DNA from 2 places in the Pseudoxanthomonas indica genome. Region 2 is predicted to be linked to the other one. Evidence: predicted binding sites of a transcription regulator. Region 2 holds the regulator's gene; the other holds the start of a gene.

Region 1 (4,210 bases), on a different contig from region 2:
ACGCGGTACAGGCAACAACAAAAAACCCCGCTCCGGCGGGGTTTTTTCTTGCTTCGGCTGCGCCGCTGACGGCGACGACTTACCCCGCCGTCGCCATCCCGACTTCGTCCAGCTGGATCTCCACCCGGTTGCGGCCCTTGTTCTTGGCCACGTATAGCGCCTCATCGGCCAGGCGAATCAGATCGCCGAAGATCGCATGCCGGCGCCGGGTGAATGCGATGCCCAGGCTGACGGTGACGCGGAACTGCGGGTCGCCCTGGAACTCCAGCGCCATCACCTGCTGACGGATGCGTTCGGCCAACCGCTGCGCCAGTTCCGGGGTGGTATTGCGCAGCACCAGCATGAACTCCTCGCCACCCAAGCGGACGAACAGGTCGTCGCCACGGATGCAGCTGCGCACCACGTCGGAGAATCGCTGCAGCACCTGATCGCCGGTGTCGTGGCCGTGCACGTCATTGACCGCCTTGAAGTGATCCAGATCCAGCGCAATCACCGCCAGCCCGCTGTCATTGGCCACCGGCACGTCCTGCGCCTGCAGCTCGCTGTCCAGCCCCCGGCGGTTGAGCGCGCCGGTGAGCGGGTCGACCAGCGCGCTCTGGCGCAGCGCTTCGGCCGCGCGGAAGCTGGCCAGCATCAACATGCAGAAGTTGAGCATGAACCAGATCGACAGATCCGCGTTGACCCAGGAGGGATTGGGGCCATAGCGACCGGTCAGCGCCTGCAGCAGGTCGCGGCCGTACAGCCACAGCAGCGCCACGCAGGCCAGCATCATCAGCCGCGCCGGCACATGATCCGGGCGCGCGCGCAGGTTGCGCAGCTGCCAGAGCATGATCAGCAGCACCACCACTTCCACGGCGCTCATGGCCGCGCCCTGGGCGTCATTGGCCGCATCGGACCACCAGCCCAGCATCGACAGGCCGCAGGCGAGCGGCAGCAGCATCTGCTCGGCCAGGGTCAGCGTGCGCTGCTGCACGAACTGGATGACCGACCACGCCAGCCCGGCCAGACCGGCACAGGCCAGCATTCCGCCGGCATTGGCCACCGCCGAGGCGAACACCGACTCGCCTTCGCGCGCCAGCGTCTGCGCGGTGCCGTCGAGCATCGCCGCGCCCAGCGAATAGATGAAATGGGCCACGCCCCAGGTCGCGATGCCACGCACGCCGCGCGAAACCCGCGAGACGTAGAAGAACAGGCCCAGCAGGACACCCGCCAACGCGCAGTCAGTCAGCAGCAGGTGGTAGAAATCGGTCGTCATCGTGCCGGCATGCCTTGGCCAGGAGCTCCATGTCAGCATTCAAACGCAGAATGCGGCGGAATCCGGCTAAACCTAGCGTCGTGAGGGCGCGCAGACCGTGACGGAAGTCGCCGGCCGGGCCAATGTCAGTCGAATAACGCGACCCGGTTGCGGCCTGCATGCTTGGCCGCGTACAGCGCCTCGTCGGCACTGCGCATCAAATCGGCGAAGGTCTGCTCCGGGTCGCGGCGCGTGGCCACGCCCAGGCTGACAGTGACCCGCACCGGCCGGCCGCTGCTGGGGGTGAACTCCATCTTCTGCACCAGCGCGCGCACGCGCTCGGCCAGGCGCCGCGCCGCTTCCATCCCGCCCTCGGTGATCACGATGGCGAATTCTTCGCCGCCCATGCGCGCAAATAGTGCGTCATCACGCAGGTTGGCGCGCACCAGATCGCTGAAGCGCTGCAGCACGCGATCGCCGGTGTCGTGGCCGTGGAAATCGTTGATGGCCTTGAAGTGATCCAGATCGATGGCGATCACGCTCAGGCCCGCTTCGCGGCGCTCCGGCAAGGTGGCCAGTTCGGCATTCAGGCCGCGCCGGTTGAGCGCACCGGTGAGCGGATCGAACATCGCACTGAGCTTGAGCGATTCGGCGGCGCGGAAACTGCTGAGCATCAGCATGCAGAAATTGAGCATGAACCAGATCGACAGGTCCACGTTGACCCAGATTTCGTCGAAACCGAACTGGCTCAGCGACCAGCCGGGTATCACGCTGCCGTAAAGGATCGCCAGCAGCACGCAGCCGACCATCATCATCCGTGCGGGCAAGCGGTAGGGATCTTCATGCAGATCGCGCAGATGCCAGCACATCCACACCAGCACCAGCAGCTCCACCAGGTTCAACGCCACGCTCTGCGCGTTCCAGTTGCCGCCCAGCAGCCAGGTCGCCAGCGGGATGGCCCCGGCCAGGAAAATGATCGCGAACTCGGCGCGATGCAGCGGGCGCCGGCGCACGAACAACACGATCGCCCAGCCCAGCCCGGCCATGCCCAGGCACAGGATGATCGAGCCGATGTGTGCGGTGGCGCGGGCGGCGGCGGGCAGTCCGCTTTCTTCGGCCATGCTGGTGCCGGCGTCGAAGATCGTCGCCCCCAGCGTGTAGACCAGATGCGCGCTGCCCCAGGTCAGGATCCCCTGTACCTGCCGCGACAGCCGCGCCACGTACCAGAACAGTACGAACAGCACGACGGCCAGCAGGCAATCACTCAGCAGCGTCAGCAGTACCGAGGCGCTCATGGGCCGCGGTTTCCCCCTTGGCGGTTCCCGAATCCGGGATATCGGCCGCAGACCTTCCAGCTTGAGGCCCGCGCGTCTCTCCCACGCGCGGCTCGTGGCCGGAAGGCGTTACGCCGGGCCGGCGCGGCAGGACCGGCCCCGGCGCGCGGCTTACTCGCCCAGGGTCAGCAACGAAGCATTGCCACCGGCCGCGGTGGTGTTGACGGTCACCGTCTTCTCGGTGGCAAAGCGCGGCAGATAGTGCGGGCCGCCGGCCTTGGGACCGGTGCCGGACAGGCCCTGACCACCGAAGGGCTGCACCCCGACCACCGCGCCAATCTGGTTGCGGTTGACGTAGACATTGCCCACCTTCACCCGCGCGGCGATGCGATCCACGGTCTCATCGATGCGCGAATGCACGCCCAGGGTCAGGCCGTAGCCGGTGGCGTTGATCGCGTCGATCACCTGATCCAGCTGGTCGGCCTTCCAGCGCACCACATGCAGGGCCGGTCCGAAGATTTCCTTCTGCAGCTGATCCAGCGACTTCAGCTCCCACGCGCGCGGGGCGAAGAAGGTGCCATGTGCAGCGGCCTCGCCGATCGGCGCCTGCTTGATCAGGCGTGCCTCGCTGGCCATGCGCGCGGCGTGGTCTTCCAGCATCTTCAGCGCATCGGCGTCGATCACCGGGCCCACATCGGTGGACAGCAGGCCCGGGTCGCCGATGACCAGCTCGTCCATCGCACCGGCCAGCATGGTCATGACCTTGTCGGCGATGTCGTCCTGCACGAACAGCACGCGCGCGGCCGAACAACGCTGTCCGGCCGAAGTGAAGGCCGAGCCAATCGCATCCTTGACCAGCTGCTCCGGCAGCGCCGAGGAGTCGGCGATGAAGGCATTCTGGCCACCGGTTTCGGCAATCAGCACGCCGATGGCAGCATCGCGGGCGGCCAGCGCACGGTTGATCGCACGCGCGGTGTCGGTGGAACCGGTAAAGGCCACGCCGGCCACGCGCGGGTCGCGGGTCAGGGCGGCGCCGACGGTGGCGCCGTCGCCGGGCAGGAACTGCAGCACGCCTTCGGGAATGCCGGCTTCGTGCAGCAGCTTCACGGCGGCGTGGCCAATCAGGTTGGTCTGCTCGGCAGGCTTGGCGATCACGCTGTTGCCCGCGGCCAGCGCGGCGCTGACCTGGCCGAGGAAAATCGCCAACGGGAAATTCCACGGGCTGATGCAGACGAATACGCCGCGCCCGTGCAATTGCAGTTCGTTGGATTCACCGGTGGGACCGGGCAGCTTCTCCGCCGCGCCAAACTGCGCGCGCGCCTGCGCGGCGTAGTAGCGCAGGAAGTCGACCGCCTCGCGCACTTCGGCCACGCCGTCGGGCAGGGTCTTGCCGGCCTCCTTCACGCACAGGGCGATGTACTCGGGCATGCGCTGCTCCAGCAGCGTCGCCGCATGCTCCAGGATCGCCGCCCGGCTGGCGGCCGGCGTGCGGTCCCAGGCCGGTTGCGCGTTGACCGCGTTCTGCAGCGCCTTGTCGACCACGGCGCTGTCGGCCGGTTGCCATTGACCCACGATCTGGCGACGGTCGGCCGGGTTGCTCACGTCCTGCGCGGCGCTGGCGATGACCGCGCCCGGCACCAGCGGCGCCGCGCGCCACGGCTTGACGGCGGCGTTGACCTGTTCGGCCAGCACGCGCAGGTCA
Region 2 (4,210 bases):
CGCACCAGGCCGAGCGCTTCTTCAGCCGCGTGGCACAGGTTGACCATCGGGGTGATCGCCAGGAAGCCGGCGCCGCCCTTGAGCGTGTGGAAGCCGCGGAACACCGCGTTGAGCTGCTGCTTGTCGGCGGGATCCTGTTCCAGCGTCACCAGCTGCTCGCCCAGGCGATCCAGGATCTCCTGCGCTTCAATCAGGAAGTCGGCGGCGATTTCGGGGGTGACGGCGGACATGCGTGCTTCTCTTACAGGCCAAGACCCGACAACAGATCATCCGCGTCATCCTGCGAGTACGCGTTCTTGTCCAGTCCGTTGACGGCCGGGCCGGACAGGGCGTTGTCCTTCTTTTCCGGCGGCGGCAGGCCGAGTGCGCCAAAACCTTCGTGCACGCGGCGGACGATGCCGGCGACGCGACGGATGATCTGCCCGGTGAGGTCCTGGTAGCTCTGCGCCAGCGCCATTTCCGACAGGCCGCTGCGGATGCCATCCACCAGCTGCGTCTGTTCGGCGCTGAGCGGGCTGGCCTTGAGCTGATCGGCCAGGCCGCGGCATTGCTCGGCCAGGTCGAGGGTCTTGTGGCTGGCCTGTTCGGTCATTTCGACCACGTGATCCAGGCGCGCGCAGGCGTCGTCCAGACCATGGCTGTCATGGGTGGGCGGCAGTTCGCCCAGCGTCTGCGCCAGTTCGCGGGCCAGCCGGCCCAGGCCCTGCATCATCGGCTGCGTGCGCCAGGCGGCAATCGCATCCAGTTCGCGGCGCCAGCCGGCTTCATCGCCTTCCTGCAGGGCATCCAGCGCGTGCTGGAGTTTTTCCACCAGCGCCGCGCGGGCGCTGGAAGCATCAATGACTGCGGCCATCAGGCAGCCGCTCCCAGGCGCTCGAAGATCTTGCCCAGCTTCTCTTCCAGGGTCTGCGCGGTGAACGGTTTGATGATGTAGCCGTTCACGCCGTTCTGCGCGGCCTCGATGATCTGTTCGCGCTTGGCCTCGGCGGTGACCATCAGCACCGGCAGGTGCTTGAAGCGGTCATCGGCGCGGATCGCCTTGAGCAGGTCGATGCCGGTCATGCCGGGCATGTTCCAGTCGGTGACCACGAATTCGAAGTTGCCCTGCGCCAGCGCCTGGATGGCGGTCGAACCGTCGTCGGCCTCGGCGGTGTTGGTGTAACCCAGATCGTTGAGCAGGTTCTTGATGATGCGGCGCATCGTCGAGAAGTCGTCCACGATCAGGATTCGCATGTTCTTGTTGGCGGTCACTCGGTACTCCGGGGCAATGCTATTGGGCAGGGTGGTTCGGAACGGATATCGGCGGGGATCCGGAGAAGTTTAGTGAGGGGGTGAAAGCGGCCCTCAATCGTCCTCGATGCCGGCGTCGACCTTTTCGTACACGTCCAGCCGGCCGCGCAGGCGCAGCATGGCCTGGCCGTGGATCTGGCAGACCCGCGACTCGCTGACCCCCAGCACGGCGCCGATTTCCTTCAGGTTCAATTCCTGCTCGTAGTACATGGACAGCACCAGCTGCTCGCGCTCGGGCAGTTGGCCGATGGCCTTGACCAGCTGGGTGCGGAACTCGCCGCGCTCCAGGTTCTGCTGCGGGCTGGGGCCACCGGTGACATGGGTCTGCGGTTCGCCATGGTCTTCGACGTGCGATTCCAGGCTCAACACCTGGCCACGCGCGGCGTCTTCCAGCAGGCGCAGGTATTCCGGCAACGGCATCTCCATCGCCGAGGCGACTTCGGTGGCGATGGCGGCGCGGCCGGTGCGCTGTTCGATTTCGCGCACGGTGGAGGCGGCCTGGCGGGCGCGCCGGTGCACCGAACGCGGCACCCAGTCGCCGCGGCGGATTTCATCGATCATCGAGCCGCGGATGCGGATCGAGGCGAAGGTCTCGAACGAGGCGCCCTGTTCGGCGTCGTAGCTGCGCGAGGCTTCAATCAGACCGATCATGCCGGCCTGGATCAGATCATCGACCTCCACGCTGGCCGGCAGGCGTGCGGCCAGGTGATGGGCGATGCGCCGTACCAGGTCCGCATGCACGGTGACGGCATCGGTGGCCGCGCTTTTCTGCACGGCACGGTATTGGGCGGCAGCACCGGTATTCATGCAGGCACGCTCCGGTTGATCATGCGTTCGACGAAGAATTCGACATTGCCGCGCGCGGCGGTCGGCGGCTGCCAACGGGCGGCCAGGCGCGCGATTTCGTTGATGGCGCGGGCCGACGGGCTGCCCGGATAGGCCTTCACCACCGCCTGCTGGCGCTGCACGGCGCGGCGCAGCCAGTCGTCCTGCGGCACCGCGCCCATGTAGTGCAGGGCCACGTCGCCGAGGAAGCGTTCGCACACCCGCGCCAGTTTTTCGTACAACTTGCGGCCCTCGTTGGGGTCGCGGACCATATTGGCGATCACGTGCACGCGATCGACGCCGCGTTCGCGCGAGAGCACCTTGATCAAGGCGTAGGCATCGGTGATCGAGGCCGGCTCATCGCAGACCACCACCACGGTGTCCTGCGCGGCCTGGCAGAAGGTCAGCACGCTGTCGGTGATGCCGGCGGCGGTATCCACCACCATCACGTCCAGCTGGCGCTGCAGTTCCGAGAACACATTGACCAGGCCGACGTGCTCGGCCGAGGACAGCTCGGCCATGTGCCGGAAACCCGACGAGGCCGGGACGATCAGCAGGCCATCCGGGCCTCCCAGCAGCACGTCCTCCAACTGGCAGCGATGCGCGACCAGATCGGCCAGGGTGAACTTGGGGGTCAGGCCCAGCAGCACGTCGACATTGGCCAGGCCCAGGTCGGCGTCCATCAGCAGGGTGCGCTTGCCCATCTCGGCCAGCGAAGCGGCCAGGTTGACCGACACGTTGGTCTTGCCCACACCACCCTTGCCACCGGTGATCGCAATGACCCGCACCGGATGGAACGCGCCGGCCATCGGCGGCGTGTTGCGCGGATTGGTCTGCAACAGGTGGGACTCATGCGACATGGATGTTCTCCGCGGGGATGGCTTCGTCGGCTTCGCGACGCAATTGGTCAAGACGCAGTACAAGGTTGGCGGCGTTGGCGCGGTGCAGGTCTTCCGGCACGCGCTGACCGTCGGTGATCCAGGCCATCGGCAACTGGTGGTCGACGATCACCGACAGCGGGCTGCCCAGGCGACCGGTTTCATCGACCTTGGTCAGCACCACGCCCTTGGGGCGCACGGCGCTGAAGCGGCGCACCACTTCATCCAGATCGGCGTAGTGGGAGTTGGCCGGCAGCACCAGCAGGGTGTGGATCTGTCCGGCCGCGCGCAGCCAGTTGAGCTGGCCGACCAGGTTGCGGTCGCGCTGGCCCAGGCCGGCGGTGTCGATCAGCACCAGCTTGTAGTCGGCCAGGCGCTCCAGCACCTGCGCCAGCTTGATGTCGCTGTCGGCTTCGTATACGGCGATGCCGAGCTGGCGACCGTAGCTGTGCAACTGTTCGCGGCCACCCACGCGCACGGTGTCGGTGGTGACCAGCGCCACGTCGCGCGGGCTGTTGGCTTCGGCGAACGCCGCGGCCAGCTTGGCGATGGTGGTGGTCTTGCCGGCGCCGGTCGGGCCGACCAGGGCGATCACGCCGCCAGTGAGCAGCGGATCCTGCGCCATGACGGGCAGCTTCTTCGACAGCAGGCCCAGCATCAGGCCACGGCCGCGATGCAGTTCGGTGTCGGCGGGAATCTGCAGCGCCACGTCGCGGGTGATGCCGGCATCGAAACCGTAGTCTTCCAGCAGTTCCATCGCCTGCGAACGCACCGGAGAACCCTTCAGGCGCTCGTCGGTCAGGCGGTGCATCTCGTCTTCGATCATGCCGCGCATCGCGGCCAGCTCGGCGCGCATGGCGGCCAGCTGCTCATCGTTCTCGCGGGCGCGGATCGGATCGTTGTCGGTAACCAGTGCAACCGCCGGGGCAGTAGCCGTTGCAACCGTCGCAGCCGCAACCGTCGTCGTTGCCTGGGAAACATCCGCAGCCGATGCTGCGGCTCCTTCTCCCGCTTGCGGGAGAAGGTTGGGATGAGGGGAAGACGAAGCCAGAATCGCCTCAGCCTTCGCCACATCATCCGCAGTCACCGCGGCAACCGCACGCGCCGTGCCATTCACGCCCGGCACCGCCGGCAAACTCGCCGCCAACCGCGCAGCAAACGAGTCCGGCTTGATCTCGAACTTCGCCGGCTCGCTGGCAGGCAACACAAAATCGTCT

What was found. The regulator FliA, encoded in region 2, starts transcription of late flagellar genes. The targets are predictions, from matches to a motif close to TAAAGTTTNNCNNNCNNNGGCCGATAA.
Region 1: a site for FliA is predicted at 2,568-2,594, ahead of B5X78_RS10175 (GGDEF domain-containing protein). Genes of this name have one in related genera too.

What each region holds. Positions count from the first base shown of each region.
Region 1 is NZ_FUZV01000001.1:2,215,851-2,220,060, forward strand. Features, by position in the region: gene B5X78_RS10170 (GGDEF domain-containing protein) at 80-1,255, opposite strand; gene B5X78_RS10175 (GGDEF domain-containing protein) at 1,381-2,529, opposite strand; gene putA (bifunctional proline dehydrogenase/L-glutamate gamma-semialdehyde dehydrogenase PutA) at 2,680-4,210, opposite strand, start outside.
Region 2 is NZ_FUZV01000002.1:1,317,178-1,321,387, forward strand. Features, by position in the region: gene B5X78_RS16735 (chemotaxis protein CheA) at 1-230, opposite strand, end outside; gene B5X78_RS16740 (protein phosphatase CheZ) at 242-853, opposite strand; gene B5X78_RS16745 (chemotaxis response regulator CheY) at 853-1,233, opposite strand; gene B5X78_RS16750 (RNA polymerase sigma factor FliA) at 1,345-2,097, opposite strand; gene B5X78_RS16755 (MinD/ParA family protein) at 2,094-2,924, opposite strand; gene flhF (flagellar biosynthesis GTPase FlhF) at 2,965-4,210, opposite strand, start outside.